3 regions of the Azospirillum sp. UENF 312511 genome follow, and region 3 is predicted to be linked to each of the others. Evidence: riboswitches for the same ligand, from Rfam matches in the RefSeq annotation. Region 3 holds a riboswitch; each other region holds the start of a gene.
The links. A riboswitch is a leader RNA that binds a small molecule or an ion and turns the genes downstream of it on or off. The one in region 3 is predicted to bind cobalamin.

Region 1 (5,129 bases), on a different contig from region 3:
GGCCTCGCCGTCCGCGGCTTCCGGAGCCGCATCCGCGCGGGTCTTCAGCATCGAGAAGACGATGGAACCGCCGACCAGGACGGCCGTGATGCCCAGCGCCACCGCCGTCGGCATCTTGTAGATGTCGATCATCAGCATCTTGGCGCCGACCACCACCAGAACCAGCGACAGGCCGTATTTCAGGTAATGGAAGCGGTGGATGATCGAGGCCAGCGCGAAGTAGAGGGCGCGCAGGCCGAGGATCGCGAAGACGTTGGAGGTCCAGACGATGAACGGATCGGTGGTCACCGAGAAGACCGCCGGGATGGAGTCCACGGCGAAGACCAGATCGGTGAACTCGATCAGGATCAGCACGAGGAACAGCGGCGTCATCATCCGCACGCCGTCGCGCATCACGAAGAACTTCTGCCCCTCGTAGCCGTCGGTCATGCGGAAGCGGGAGCGGACGAACTTGACGATCCGGTTGTTCTCCATGTCCGGCTCGTCGTCCACCGACATCAGCATCTTGATGCCGCTGAAGATCAGGAAGGCGCCGAAGATGTAAATGATCCAATGGAATTCCTGAATCAGCGCCGTGCCCGCCACGATCAGCACGCCGCGCATCACCAACGCGCCCAGGATGCCCCAGAACAGCACCCGGTGCTGGTACTGCGGCGGCACCGCGAAATGCGTGAAGATCAGCGCGATGACGAAGATGTTGTCGACGCTCAGGCTGTATTCGATCAGGTAGCCGGTCAGGAACTCCAGCCCCTTCTGCGACCCTTGGAAATGAAAGACGCCGGCGGCGAAAATCATCGCCAGCGTGGAATAGGCCGCGCAGCGCATCAGCGCCTCGCGGCCGGAGATCACATGGGATTTCTTGGAAAATACACCAAGATCAAAGGCCAAAAGCACGCCAACGAAGACGGCGAAGCCGGCCCACATTAAAACGATCTGATCCATGGAACTGTCCCTTGCTTCATGCACTCCGCTCCCGCAAGCGGAGACGTCGATCGTCACATGAGCAGTCCGACATCACCGATGCGCCACGGCGGGACGCATCGGCCAGAGGGGCCCGGACTGGAATCGTGACCGCAAGGTCTGCGGTCAACGGACAAGCGCGCGCGACGGCTTTGCCGCGGCGCGCCAGAGCGCCCGCCTCCATCGTTTGCCGTGGAGACGTGGCGGTCGGTCAGGATGTTGGTTCGGTGCGGTCCATGCCGATGTCTCCCAAAGGCCCGTCGGGGACCGTCGTCCGGCGGTGGACCTTGTGGTGGAGCGGGACCCAGGGGGAAGATAGGGCCAGCTTCCGCAAGGCCGCGCCAAAGCGACGGCTCTATGGGAAGTCCGACATCACAGCGCCGGGCGACGCTGCCAGAGGGGCCCGGACCTCACCCGTCATGTAGTCAGGCCCCCGCGCGGCGACAAGAGGGGGGCGCGTCCTTTCCGGACCATGATCGGCGCGATGGCCGCAGGCAACGACACCAGCCGGTTGATCGCCCATGGGTTGCCGGCGTTCCGGTCCGGGAGCCGGCTTTGCGAATTCCGTGTCGCCCATGGATGATTCCGCACCGGTGGGTTGTTCGTAGCGATTGACGGTAATTCACGGCAGGACACCCACAATGATGCGGCGTTCCATTTTGCTCGGCTGCCTGCTGGCGGCCGGATTGGCTGGTTGCGGCCCGCGTTTCGAGACGGTCGCAAGCTATTTTCCACCCGTCAGCGAGGCGGGAAAGCTCTGTGTCGCCCAGTGCAAGCAGGCACAGACGATCTGCCAATCCGCAAAGGAGCTGGCCGTACAGACCTGCCGGGCCGAGGCGACGACCCGCGCCCAGGGCGAATATCAGGCCTATCTCCGTTCCTTGCCCAAGGACGCGGACAAGAAGAAGATCAAGACGTTCAGCGATTTCGACCGGAACCCCAGCTGCTACAGCAACCTCACCTGCTCCTCCGATTACAACGATTGCTACAAATCCTGCGGCGGCCGGATCGAGGCACAGACCTATTGCGTCGGCAATTGCAAGGAGATGGTGCCGCCCATGCCGGATGGGTCCGCGGTCGGGCCGAGAACCACACTCTGACGCCAGTCGGGCGAGGACGGGCGGATTGCGGCTTGACCGGAGCCGTTCCGCCCGCGTAGCTTCGCACCCGACGGTTGCCCGAAAGGGCTGAAAATGGGAACACGGTGCGGACCCAGCGGCGATTTGCCGTGCGAGGGTCCTACGCCGGGGCTGCCCCCGCAACTGTAAGCGGCGAGTCGTCCATCGGAATGCCACTGGGATCGCGATCCTGGGAAGGCGATGGGCCGACGATAACCCGCGAGCCAGGAGACCTGCCGTCAGTCGTGGTCACACGCGAACACGTTCGGGCGGGGTGCACCGAAGGTCGTCGAACCGGGAGTCCGTTCGCGGAGCGTCCGGGGGGACTTCGTTCGCGGTGACGTGCCACCGGCGTCCCGCCCGAGGTCTCAATGAGTGTCCGCGTTCCCCGCCTTCACCGGACGGCGTCCTTCGCCGCCCTTCTGGGAAGCCTTGCCCTTCCCGTGTCGGCCCTCCCCACGTCGGCCTTCGCCGATTCCACCACCATCACGACGCTTCCGCCGGTCTCGGTGACCGCCAACCGCGTCCCCACCGCCGCCGAGGAAACCGGCAGCGCCCTGACCGTCATCACCCGCGAGGAACTGGAGCAGCGCCAGACCCAGGTGCTGTCCGACGCGCTGCGCGCGGTGCCCGGCGTCGCCGTCAACCGCACCGGCCCTATGGGCACCCTGACCCAGCTCCGCATCCGCGGGTCGGAGGGCAACCAGACGCTCGTCCTGATCGACGGGATCGAGGTGAACGATCCCGCCGCCGGTTCCGAATACGACTTCGCCAACCTGCTGGCCGGCGACGTGGAACGCGTCGAGGTGCTGCGCGGCCCGCAGAGCGCGCTTTACGGCTCCGACGCGGTCGGCGGCGTCGTCAACATCGTGACCCGCCGCGGCGCCGGCGCCCCCCGGTTCGGCGCCGCCGTCGAGGGCGGGTCCTTCGGCACCGCCGCCGGGCGGGCCTCCTTCGGCACCGGGACCGACCGTTACGACCTGTTCCTCAGCGGCCAGGGCGTCACCAGCGACGGTGTGTCGGTCGCCGACAAGCGGCTCGGCAACCCGGAGAAGGACGGCTACCGCAACGGCACGCTGACCGGAAACGCCGCCGTCCGCCCGACCGAGCACAGCGAGATCGCGGTGACCGGCCGCTACACCCGCTTCCGCACCGACACCGACGGCTTCGTCGGCGGGCGCGGCGCCGTCGACGACGGGACCAGCACCGCCGGGGAGCAGTATTTCGGGCGCCTCCAGGGCAAGATCGCCCTTCTCGACGGAAAGTGGGAGCACATCGTCGGCCTGACCCATGGCCGCCAGCAGCGCGACTACCGCGACGACGCCAAGACGGTGACCAGCCGCTACGACGGGCGCAAGACCAAGGCCGACTACCAGACCAACCTGACGCTGAAGAGCGGCCCCGCCGACCATGTGCTGACCGCCGCCGTGGAGCATGAGGAGGACAAGGCGATCAGTCGCAGCGCCTTCTCCAGCTTCGACCGCTCCATCGGCTCCACCGGGCTGGTGGGTCAGTACAAGCTGGGCCTGTTCGACCGTCTGACCCTGACCGGCAGCGTCCGCCACGACGAGAACGACCTGTTCCGCGACGCCACCACATGGCGCACCACGGCGGCCTATCTGGTCGAGGAGAGCGGGACGAAGCTGCGCGCCTCCTACGGCACCGGCGTCAAGAATCCGACCCTGTTCGAGCTGTACGGCTACACCGCCACCTACGCCGGCAACCCGAACCTGAAGCCGGAACGGGCGCGCGGCTGGGACGCCGGCTTCGATCAGGCGCTGTGGGGCACGCGGGCCTCCGTGGACGGCACGTGGTTCGACCAGCGCATCCGCGACCTCATCACCGGCACCGGGCGGACCTCCGTCAACATGCCGGGCGAGTCCCACATCCGCGGCTTTGAGCTTGGCCTGTCGGTGGAGCCGATCGACCGGCTGACCGTCCGCGGCTCCTACACCTGGACCGACGGCGAGGATTCCACGGGGGCGGAGCTGGTGCGCCGGCCCAAGCAGCTCGCCAGCCTGAACGTCAATTACCGCTTCCTGGAGGACCGGGCGAACGCCAACCTCGGCGTCGTCTACAACGGGCGGTCCAGCGACTGGGCCTACGATCCCTTCTACAACCGGCAGGTCGTGAATCTCGCCCCCTACACGCTGGTCAACATGGCCGGGTCCTACGCGCTGTCCGAGGGGGTCGAAGTCTTCGGGCGCGTGGAGAACCTGTTCGACCGCCGGTACCAGGAAGTCTGGACCTACGGCGCGCCGGGACGGGCCGGGTATCTCGGGCTGCGGCTGTCGCTGTGAGGCCCACCTTTCTCGGGCTGGCCACCGCCCTCCTGCTGACCGCGGGAGGGCCGGCGGCGGCGTGGGAGGCGCCGCCGGCAAAACCGCCCAGCAAACCACAGCGCATCGTCTCCCTGAATCTCTGCGCCGACGAGCTGCTGCTGCGGCTCGTCGGGCCGGAGCGCCTCGCCGCTGTGACGTGGCTGGCGCGCGATCCCCGCACCTCCACCGTCGCGGCGCTGGCGTCGCGGGTGCCGGTCAATCACGGGACGGCGGAGGAGATCCTGCCGCTCAACCCCGACCTGATCGTCGCCGGGCGCTACACCACGCGGGTCGCGGTCGGGCTGCTGACGCGGCTGGACGCCCCGCTGCTGGAGCTGGACGTCCCGCAGAGCGTGGCGGGGGTGGCGGAGCAGATCCGCGGCCTCGCCCGCGCCGTCGGCGAGCCGGACCGGGGGGAGGTGCTGGTCGCCGACCTGCTCTCCCGCCTCGACGCCCTGCCCCCCGCGGCGCCGGGACCGCGCCCGACCGCGGTGGTGCTGCGCCCCAACGGCTTCGTCGCCGGGTCCGGGTCGCTGGTCGACGAGCTCCTGGCCCGCGCCGGGCTGGAGAACATGGCCGACCGCCTGCCGCTGGGCAGCCAGGGCGCCCTGCCGCTGGAAGCCATCATTCTGGGCGGCGCGGACGTGCTGATCGTCGACGCCGCGCCCGACGCGCCGCCGTCGCTGGCCGGCGCCCTGCTGCACCACCCGGCCCTGAAGGCGTTGAAACG
Region 2 (5,129 bases), on a different contig from region 3:
CACGGCGATGTCCTCCGCCGGCGCGCCGGTTCCGACGAACAGGTCGCAGCGCCGCAGCAGGGCGCACAGCCCGTCGAAACCCAGCCGCCCCGCCGCGTTCAGGCAGGCGCTTCCGGTTTCCCCGGCGATGCGCGCCGCGGCCCCCCGGGCGGCCTCATCGCCGACCAGGATCAGGGCGGTGTCGCCCCGCGCGGCAAGCCGGCGGCACAGCTCCGACAGGCTGCCGGTGCCGACGGACGCGGAGAGGCCGACCGCGCAACGCCAGCGCGCCGGAACGCCCTCGGCCAGAAGCGCGGCGGCGGCGCGCTCGCCGGCGGGGGAGGTCCAGACCTCCGTGGCGGGGTCCGGCTCCCCGGTGGTCAGCGCCCCCAGCAGGCCGGCGGGAGTCGCCGCGACGTGGGTCAGGAAGGCGTCGGCGTAATAGCCGCGCACCGGCCGACCGACCCTGCAACCAAGGCGGAGCGGCGCCCCCGTGTCCTGCATCAGACGGTTGGCGAAGCTGGCATCCTCGCCCCGGTGGGGATTGATCGTGAGGTCGAAGGCGCCGCTGAACTGCTGGCCGATCTCCTGGCGCACCGCGGTCACCAGCGCGTCGTCGGGCGCCCGCCCCTTCAGCGGTGGGAGGGTGACGCGCTGGTTGACGTAGGGGCAGAGGGCAAACGCCGCCTCCGCATCCGGCGTCGCGAAAACGGTGATCCGGGCCAGCGGCAAGGCCCGCCGCAGCTCCCGCAGGACGCCGGACGCCCCCAGCACGCCCCCCACCCCGTCCGGCAGGAACACGCCGACGCTGCGGATCAGGTCGGTCGGGAAGGGCGGCGGTTCACCGGGGACGAGCGTGCGGCGGCGAACGGCGGGACCGGAGTTCCGCAGCAGCGCCACCGCCGGGGCCGTGGAGGCGCCCCGCGCCGGCGGCACGAAGCCCCAGGTTCCCTCGGCATCCGGGCGCGCCAGCGGCTCCACCATGGCATGCTCAGCCCGCGAGACGGTCGCCGCGTCGGTCACCCAGGGGAAGAAATCGCGCAGCGGGAGGGTGCCGTTGCCGACCGCTCGGCCCGCCGCCTGCAGGGCATCCCACCGACCGACCGCGCCGTCGTAGCCGTAATAGATTTCCTTGAACGCGACCTGCTCCCGCGTCGCGTAGGCGAAATGCTGGAAAACCAGCCCGCCCGCCGCCGTCTCCTCGTGCAGGAAGGGGTTGGCCGCGCCGAGTTCGAGGTCCGACCCGTCGGGCTGCGGGCGCATCAGCCGGGGCGGAACGTGCGAGTGCCAGAAATCCCCCGGCCGGTACCGCCAGGTGCGCAGCCATTCGTAGGCGCGGTAATTGCCGTACTGGTCCAGCCGGTCGAGGACCAGGGACGGGCCGACGAAGAAGTGGCAGAGGTAGAGAGCCGCCGTGCGCGACGGCGAATCGAGGAACATCCGGCGCGCACGGGTGATCTGCTCCGCCGTCCACAGTTCGTCCGCGTCGACCTGCCAGAGCAGGCAGTCCTCCGTCATGGCGGCCAGCGGCGCGGTCACCATTTCCACCTTGCCTTGCCAGAACATGCCGGGCGGCTTGCGGTAGACCGACACGCGCCCGGGCTCCTCCGCGGCGATGCGGTCGAGATACTGCGACGTCCCGTCGCTGCTGCGGCCGTCGCGGTGAAGATCCTGCGGAACGCGCCCACCCCGCTGCGCGCACCAGGAGGAGTCGCGGACCTGCTCCGCCACCCCTTCCACGACGTGCCAATGCCAGGGGAAGGGCAGTTGGCGGAACACCTCCAAGTGGTAACGGATGAAGGGATCGCCGTTCAGCACGATGGTCAGGAAATGAACCGGTAGCATGCCCGCAACCCCGTCCTTCGCCCGTTGATCCGGCCTCGCGCAGTCCGCCGGACCTTGTCGGTTCCGTGGGAGCGGTGTCAAGGAAGCCGTGCGACTCCCCCGATGGGTCGCCATCCCCCTCTTGACGGCGGGGGACCCCGCCCCTACCCTGGCGCCGGTTATGGTTCCCCGCGCCCTCCGGTCGCGGGGCTAAGAGGGAAGCCGGTGCGCCGCCCCGCAGGGGGAGACACGGCAAATCCGGCGCTGCCCCCGCAACTGTGAGCGGTGAGCGGCCTCGTCCTTTCCGTGTCACTGGCGCCGCCTGCGGGAACGGGCGCCGGGAAGGCCGGACGATGCCGCCTTGACCCGCAAGCCAGGAGACCTGCCGTAACCGAACGTACGTCCTCGGGCGGGGTGCCCCGGTGGTCGCTTGCCGATGTCCGGCCCGACGGCCGCCCGTCTTCCGCAAGCCGTCCCTCCGGTGCGCCCATCCAAGGGGACCAAGGGGGTTGCGATGCCGGTGCCTGCCAGCAACGACGCCCCTCCCAACGCATGGCAGACTCGGAAAGGGCATAGAGCATGCACATCGAACCCGGCGTCGTGGACGGCGCCAAGATCGCTCTCAGCTACGCGACGGCCGCCGGCGGCTTCGCGATGGCCGGCAAGCTGGCGCGCGACGACGTCCGCAACAACGGCGGGGTCGCGCCGCTGGTGCTGCGCAGCCTGATCGCCACCGCGCTGGTCTTCAGCTTCTTCGAGGTGTTCCCGCACCACCCCGTGGGCGTGTCGGAGGTTCACCTGATCCTCGGTTCGACGCTGCTCCTGCTGTTCGGCGCCGGTGCGGCCTCCATCGGCCTCGCCGCCGGCCTGCTGATCCAGGGCCTGTTCTTCGCGCCGTTCGACCTGCCGCAGTACGGCATGAACGTCACCACGCTGCTGGTCCCGCTGTGGGGCATCAGCCTGCTGGCGAAGCGGATCGTTCCCGACGCCACCCCCTATGTCGACCTGAAGTACTCGCAGGCGCTGGCCCTTTCCACCGCCTACCAGGGCGGCATCGTCGCCTGGGTGGCCTTCTGGGCCTTCTACGGCCACGGCTTCACCGCCGAGACCATGACGGAAGTCGCCTCCTTCGGCGCCGCCTACATGACCGTCATCATCGTCGAGCCGCTGGCCGACCTCGCCGTGCTGGCCGTCGCCAAGGCGCTGCGCCGCCAGAGCCAGGGCCCGCTGTTCAACATCCGCCTGCACCAGGGCGCCTGACCGGCGCCTCGGACCGGATGGTTCGCAGGAAGGGCGGCGGGGACATCCCCGCCGCCCTTTTCCGTTTCAGGTCAGCGGACCGGTCAGATCACCAGCTCGCCCTTGCGGATCGCCGCGTAGCGGCGGTTCACCGCGCCCCAGTCGACGACGTTCCACCAAGCCGCCAGATAGTCGGCGCGGCGGTTCTGGTACTTCAGGTAATAGGCGTGCTCCCATACATCGTTGCCCATCAGCACGGGCACGCCCTCCATGGCCGGCGAATCCTGGTTCGGGCGGGCGGCGATGGCAAGCTTGCCCGACGACGGGTCGGCGGTGACGAAGACCCAGCCGCTGCCGAACTGCCCGGCGCCCGCCGTGTTGAACCGCGCCTTGAAATCGTCGAAGCCGCCGAAGTCGCGCGTGATGGCAGCCCCCACCTCACCGTCCGGGGCGCCGCCGGCGTTCGGTCCCATGATGCTCCAGAACATGCTGTGGTTCGCGTGACCGCCGCCGTTGTTGCGCACCGCGGTGCGGATGCTTTCCGGCAGTTCCGGCACACGCTTCAGCAGGTCGGCCAGCGGCATCGCCTGAAGGTCGCCGTGGTTGGCGAGCGCCTTGTTGAGGTTGTCGACGTAAGCCTGATGGTGCTTGTCGTGATGCACGCTCATGGTCGTCGCGTCGATGTGCGGCTCCAGCGCGGCGGGCGCGTAGGGCAGCGGCGGCAGCGTGAATCCCTTGCCGCCCGGAGTTTGGCCAGCCGGAGTTTGGCCCCCTGTTGTTTGGGCCAGGACGAAGCGCGGCGCCACGGCCAGCACCAGCGCGGCGGCTCCGGCGGAGAGCAGCAATTGGCGGCGATCCAGGCGAACGGACATGAGACCTCCCATTGTGTGTTTCGTGCCGAACAGCGGGGAAGCGACAGCCTCAGTGCGCCTCGCGCCTCACTCAACAGGGCAATGGGCGTACTCACTCGGTACCGGCGTACGGAGCGCCGCCCGTTTCCTACAAGCGGGCCTTTCCAGCCGGCCCGGCGGACGCCGAGCGGGCCATTCCCATCGCCACGCTCCGCCAGCGCCCCAGATGGAATCGGGAGGGTGCGGCCGCCGGCTTCCGGATCGGAGTCACCGGAGCCGTCCCCGCCGCCTCATGGATGTTGCGGGCGCGGCGCTCCCGCAGAAGCAGGCGCATCACCTCCTCCTCCGTGACGGGGCGCCCGGCCCTGGCCGAGGCGAGGCTGGCGGTGTCCTGGAGCGCGGCGACCTGCGCCAGCGTGCCGGTCAGCCCCTTGGCCGCGGCGGTGTCCAGCGCTTCGCGATGAATGGCGAGGATGAACGGCTTCAGCCCGCGGTCGGGCGTTCCGTGCGGCGGTGTCGGCATGGCGGACGGGCTCCGGGGATTCGTTCGATTGGGTAAGCCATCATCCAACCGATAACGCCGCCGCGGCAAAGGCCCCTATGGATTAGCCCTGCCGGTTGCCGAACCGGCGGCGCGCGTCACAGCGTGATCAGGCCGTAGGCCAGCGCGGTGGAAACCGCCTGGATGGTGGTGGCCGCGTTGAGTTTGCGTCGGGCGGATTCGATCTGCTTCTCCACCGTCTTCACATGCGTGCCGAGCCGGTGGGCGATCTGCTGCGGGCGCAGGCCGACGGCCAACCACAGCAAGCACTCGCGCTCGCGGGGGGCCAGCGGGAGGGCGTCGCGCACACACCCTTCGCGCAGGCGGACGTCGAAGGCGTGGACGATGCCGGAAATCGCCCGGCTGTTCTCCCACCAGATTCGGTCGAACCCGGCCCAGGACAGGTGCGCCGCGCACAGGCCAAGCGCGCTGACTCCCAACCCGTTGTTGAAGCGCATGGGAAGCGTGACGCCCGTGGTCATACCGAAGGCCCAATCGATGTCGAGCGAGCGTTTGCCCGCCGGGCTGATCCCGTCCAAGCGGGAGGTGTCGCTCCACAGCAGGGGGGCGGTTTCCACCCTGGCCGCCCGCACGAACTCGTCGCACCAGTACAGCCCGCCGGACATCTTGGCGTCCATGTAGGCGCCGCCGAAGCTGGTCAGCATGATGTCGTGCGTGCGCCCGGTGTCGGCGAA
Region 3 (5,129 bases):
CCGACGAGCGAGCGATGCGTCAGGCGCTGGATAGTGCGGAGACCGTCACCATCCCAACGGTGTTGAGGCACCCGTAACGCCGATTCCCCGCTCGGGCTGGAGCCTTATGGAGTGTTCGGCGTGATGGGTGCGCCGACCCGCAACAGGTTGCCGTCCGGATCGATGTGGGCAAACTCGCGCAGGCCATAGGGCGTGGCGGCGATCGCGGTCAGGCGGCCATCGACTTCGGCGGCCTGCCATGCCGCATGCAACGCGTCAACGTCGTCGACGTAGAGATAGCAGGCCGCAACCGAGCGTGCTGGGTCCAGGTCGGGAACCCGCGCCAGGTGGAGGCTCACGCTGCCCCAGGCAAGAAACCCGTAAATGGGATCGGCGGCCGCTTCCTCGTAAGCGGTCGCCTCGAAACCAAGACGCCGGTAGTGGGCGAGCGCCGCACGGACATCCCGGACTGGCAAAATCGGTGCTACCCTCGCGAACTGAACAGCCATTGCCCTTTTCCCTCCAGTCTCCAACCACAGTCCATGATGCAGAAGCAGCGCGGCGGACCACAAGCTTGAGGAGGCTGATCGGTAGGGGTTCGAAAGCGGCATTGTGGCGAAAGGAGAACTTGGCGCTTCGCTTCCGTTCGTTCGTCGATTGGCGGGTGCCCGCACAGGGCGGTGCTGCAACATCACCCCAATGTGAAGGCTTCGTGCACGGCGGATTGGACGGAGCCGCCGAGGACCGCACCACCACCCGCTACATGGATCCAGTCGCCGATCGTCACGGCTCCAACCGCATGGCGCGGCGTCGGCATCGGCGCATGGTGTTGCCAGCTGTCGCTGCCCGGATCATAGCTTTCCATCTGCCCGAACACTTTTGCCTGCCGCGGTACCCCGCCGTTGAGAATTCCGCCTTCTCCCCCCATGGCGAAGAGGCGGTCACGGTAAACGACAAGCCCATGGCCCGACCGGGCCGTCGGCAACGGCGCCCGCATCTCCCATGTGTCCCGATCCGGGAGGTAAACGTGGTGCAGATCGGTGTTGTACTCGAACGTGTTGAAGCGGCCGCCAACGACGTGGATCGCGCCGGCATGAACAACGCACCCGACATGATCGCGCGCCCCCGGGAGCGGTTTGCGGGCCGACCAGCGATCGGTCTTTGGGTCATAGACTTCGTGCCAACCGACGCTCGCCCGTTCGCTGGCCGGCTCCGATGCGCCACCGATCAGATGAATGGCGCCATCGAGTACCACAGCCGCCGCCGCACCGCGGGGGCGTGGCAGTGGCGCAATGGGGGTCCAGGCGTTGGTGGTCACATCGTAGGCGTAGGCGTTCGTATCGGACCGCCGGTTTTGCTCGATGAACCCGCCAAGCGCGTAGACGCGGCCGGCTTCTGCGGCGACCGCGACATGGTTGGCGCCACGCGGCAAGGCAGCGCCCTCATACCAGAGGTCGGCCACCGGGGTATAGATGTGGTGGTAGGCACGATTGACGGCACCTTCGCCATAGCCGCCCACGACATGCATCCGTGCCGCACTGACGGTGGCCCAGGCCATTTCGCTGCGCGGGATTGGAAGCGCGGCGCGGCTGACCCAACGACCTGGCGGGCCGGCGGGAGCTGGACTGTCGAAGACACGTTGCGCTTCCTGATCCGGCGTCAGATGGTGCGGCATGCCACCTTGGAGGCGAGCATAGGGGTCTGCGGCGGGCCGCAACTCCGGCAAGGGCGATTGCGCGTGTGACAATGGCACCCGGACAGCACCAAGCGCCAAAGCTCCAGCACTTGCGCCAAGGAATGTCCTGCGATCCATGTGACCTCGCTTTCTGCCTGTGTTGTCATGATGACCCCGGTTTCGCCATGGAGGCCCACCGCTTTGCACTGTTCGCAGATTTGCAGGATCATCGTTCCTGATTTCAGCCGTTTTAGCCATCGACCAGAACGCCCATCCATATAACGTGCGCGTCCAACACCTTGGAGCGCGTGGTTGCAGGCGGATGCACACATGAACACCATCCCTCCCACCGCAGAAAGCCAGTTTCCCTTTCCAAACGGACGGGAAACCCGCTGCCTTGAGATGATTTTCCCCGAGCAGGCCAACCATTACGGCACGCTGTTCGGAGGCACGGCCCTCAGCCTCATGGGAAAGGCCGCCTTCATCACCGCCAGCCGCGCCGCCCGCCATGCGGTCGTGATGGCCTCCTCAGAGCGGATCACATTCCACACCCCCGTCATGGTCGGCCAACTGGCCGACTTGGTCGGACGGGTCGACACGGTCGGGAAACGGTCGATGACCGTCCATGTCTCCCTCGTCGCCGAGACTTTGGCGTCCGGGGAGCGCCGGCTGGCTGCCGAGGGATGGTTCGTCCTGGTCGCCGTCGACGGTCAGGGGCGGCCGGTTCCAGTCCCGGCCTTCCAAGACATCCAGCACGGCACGCAGCAGGGATGATCCGGAAAGCCCCCGGCGCGACGACTGGGAAAGACGAGGGTGGACACCGTGAAGCCTTGAGGCCTCCGACCGAAGCCAGCCGCAGGAAGTCCGGATGCGCTTGATGCCGTTATCGTCGCAACAACGGTGACGCTCGGCGTATAGAAACATAAAGGTGTCTTTATGTCTCTCTTGACAGGATTGCGGCGTTGCGGTTGGATCGCGACGTCATGGTTCTGCCGGTTCCGCTCGGGGCCGGGAGCTAAGAGGGAAGCCGGTGCCGCCAGATCCGATGGCCAGTCCGGCGCTGCCCCCGCAACTGTAAGCGGAGAGTCGTTTCGTCGCCTCAGCGCCACTGGTGCCTCGTTGGGCACCGGGAAGGCCGGACGGAATGGTGCCGACCCGCGAGCCAGGAGACCTGCCGTGACCGTTCGTTCGTCCTCGGGCGGGGTGTCCCGGTGGTCGCGTGGGCCGTGTCCAGCGTCTGTCGCTGGTCTCCTCTCGTGCGCCCGCCTGGTTTCCGTTCCCGGACGTCCTTATTACGACACCGATCCGCTGGCCGAGCGCTTGGCCGGACAGGGGAGAACCATGTCGATCGTCTTCTGCAGGCTCGGTTCCCCGTGCATGGGACCACGCCGCGACGTGAGCCGAGAGCGGCGTTGGGCATCCGTCGGGCCTGGACGAACGACACCGCCAAGGCCGCCTGCCGGCCTTCGATCACCCTTCCGCTTGTGGAGAACCCGTCTTGGCTGGCTGCGGCACCTATGTGATCACCGTCCGGGGGTTTGTCGCCCCTTTCCAAATCGGGGTTTACGCCCACGAACGTGGCCGCCGTCAGCGCTTGCGCATCGATGTGCGGCTGGTCGTCGAACGCGGCCGACCGCGTTTCCCCGACGACGTGGCGACCGTCCTGTCCTACGAAGGGTTGGTCCTGGCGTTGGAGAAGCTGGCCGACGGGCCGCACACCCAGCTCTTGGAATGCCTGGCGGACCGCATCGGCGACCTCTGCCTTGCCGACCAGCGCGTCGTCGAGGCCGAGGTGTCCATCGAGAAGCCCAACGTGCTCCCGCAGATCGATTCGGCCGGGGTAACCATCACCTACCGGCGGGACGACGCCGTTCAAGCCGCGCCGGGAGCGCTGTCATGACCGCCTCTCTGTCCGCACCGCCGTCGATCAGCTTCGAATTCATTCCGTCGAAGACGGAGAGGATGGAGCAGGGCCTGTGGCAGTCGATCCGGCGGCTGGCCCCATTGGCTCCAATCTTCATGTCGGTGACCCACGGGGCCGGCGGTTCGACCCGCGAACGCACCCACGCCACCGTCTGCCGAATCCAGGACGAGACCGGCCTTCCGGCGGCAGTGCATGTCACCTGCGTCGGCGCGACGCGGGACGAGATCGACGCCATCGCCCACAGCTACTGGAATGCCGGCATCCGCCATCTGGTGGCACTGCGCGGTGACCCGTCGGACATGCCCGGCGGCAGCGGGCGTTGCGAACCGTCTCCCGGCGGCTACGCCTACGCCGCCAATCTGGTGGCGGGAATGAGGCGCATCGCCGATTTCGAGATCTCGGTCGCCGCCTATCCAGAGTCCCACCCGGAAGCGCCAAGCGCGCAGTTCGACCTGGACAACCTGAAGCGCAAGGTGGACGCTGGGGCGACTCGTGCCATCACCCACTTCTTCTTCGACAACGACGTTTATTTCCGTTTTCTCGACCGCTGCGCCGCGGCGGGCATCCATGTGCCGGTGATTCCCGGCATCCTGCCGATCACCAACGTCGCCCGTGCCGTGGAATTTGCTGCCAAATGCGGCGCCTCGATGCCGGCCAGGCTGGTCGAAACCTTCGAAGGGTTGGACGACGACCCCGAGACCCGCAGGCTCGTCGCCGCGACGGTGGCGGCGGAGCAGTGTCAGGCCCTTCAGGCTCAGGGCGTCCGGGATTTCCACTTCCACACCCTGAACCGTTCCGACATCACCCTCGCCACCTGCCACATGCTGGGGATAAGGGCCGCGGTTCCGGCACCGTGATCGCCACACGCGCCACGGCTACGCCGCCTTCGGCGCGTAGCCGTGGCGCTCGTTGAGGATGCGCAGCAGGTCTACCGCCGCCTCGCTGATGACGGTGCCCGGCGGGAAGATCGCCGTGGCGCCGGCGGCGTAGAGCGCGTCGTAATCCTGCGGCGGCACCACGCCGCCGACCACGATCAGGATGTCGCCGGCCCCGTGACGCTCCAGCTCCGCCTTCAACTGCGGCACCAGCGTCAGATGGCCTGCCGCCAGCGAGCTGACGCCGACGATGTGGCAGTCGTTCTCCACCGCCTGCCGCGCGGCCTCCTCCGGCGTCTGGAACAGCGGCCCGACGTCCACGTCGAAGCCCAAGTCGGCGAAGGCGGTGGCGATCACCTTCTGGCCGCGGTCGTGGCCGTCCTGGCCCATCTTCGCCACCATAATGCGCGGGCGGCGGCCATCCCGCTCGGCGAACTCCGCCACCAGCGCCCGCACCCTGGCGATGGCGTCGGACTGCCGCCCCACCTCGCCGGCGTAGATGCCGGTGATGGTGCGGATCTCGGCCTTGTGACGGCCATACACCTTTTCCAGCGCGTCGGAGATCTCGCCGACCGTGGCGCGGGCGCGGATGGCGTCCACCGACAGGGCCAGCAGGTTGCCGTCGCCGGCGGCCGCCGCGTTGGTCAAGGCCTCCAGCGTCTGGCGGCAGCGGATG

Region 1: another riboswitch for cobalamin. It lies ahead of ACWPN7_RS00350 (TonB-dependent receptor plug domain-containing protein); the one in region 3 lies ahead of ACWPN7_RS28575 (dihydroneopterin aldolase).
Region 2: another riboswitch for cobalamin. It lies ahead of ACWPN7_RS09970 (energy-coupling factor ABC transporter permease); the one in region 3 lies ahead of ACWPN7_RS28575 (dihydroneopterin aldolase).

The regions. Positions count from the first base shown of each region.
Region 1 is NZ_JBSNCG010000001.1:66,654-71,782, forward strand. Features, by position in the region: gene ACWPN7_RS00340 (TerC family protein) at 1-942, opposite strand, end outside; gene ACWPN7_RS00345 (hypothetical protein) at 1,602-2,060, shown strand; cobalamin riboswitch at 2,115-2,333, shown strand; gene ACWPN7_RS00350 (TonB-dependent receptor plug domain-containing protein) at 2,450-4,378, shown strand; gene ACWPN7_RS00355 (ABC transporter substrate-binding protein) at 4,375-5,129, shown strand, end outside.
Region 2 is NZ_JBSNCG010000002.1:340,584-345,712, reverse strand. Features, by position in the region: gene ACWPN7_RS09975 (hypothetical protein) at 1-1,824, opposite strand, end outside; cobalamin riboswitch at 1,969-2,207, shown strand; gene ACWPN7_RS09970 (energy-coupling factor ABC transporter permease) at 2,383-3,063, shown strand; gene ACWPN7_RS09965 (superoxide dismutase) at 3,147-3,914, opposite strand; gene ACWPN7_RS09960 (hypothetical protein) at 4,042-4,416, opposite strand; gene ACWPN7_RS09955 (helix-turn-helix transcriptional regulator) at 4,533-5,129, opposite strand, start outside.
Region 3 is NZ_JBSNCG010000005.1:28,845-33,973, forward strand. Features, by position in the region: gene ACWPN7_RS28555 (DUF3891 family protein) at 1-77, shown strand, start outside; gene ACWPN7_RS28560 (bleomycin resistance protein) at 105-488, opposite strand; gene ACWPN7_RS28565 (Kelch repeat-containing protein) at 671-1,654, opposite strand; gene ACWPN7_RS28570 (acyl-CoA thioesterase) at 2,057-2,428, shown strand; cobalamin riboswitch at 2,627-2,847, shown strand; gene ACWPN7_RS28575 (dihydroneopterin aldolase) at 3,174-3,554, shown strand; gene metF (methylenetetrahydrofolate reductase [NAD(P)H]) at 3,551-4,435, shown strand; gene scpA (methylmalonyl-CoA mutase) at 4,454-5,129, opposite strand, start outside.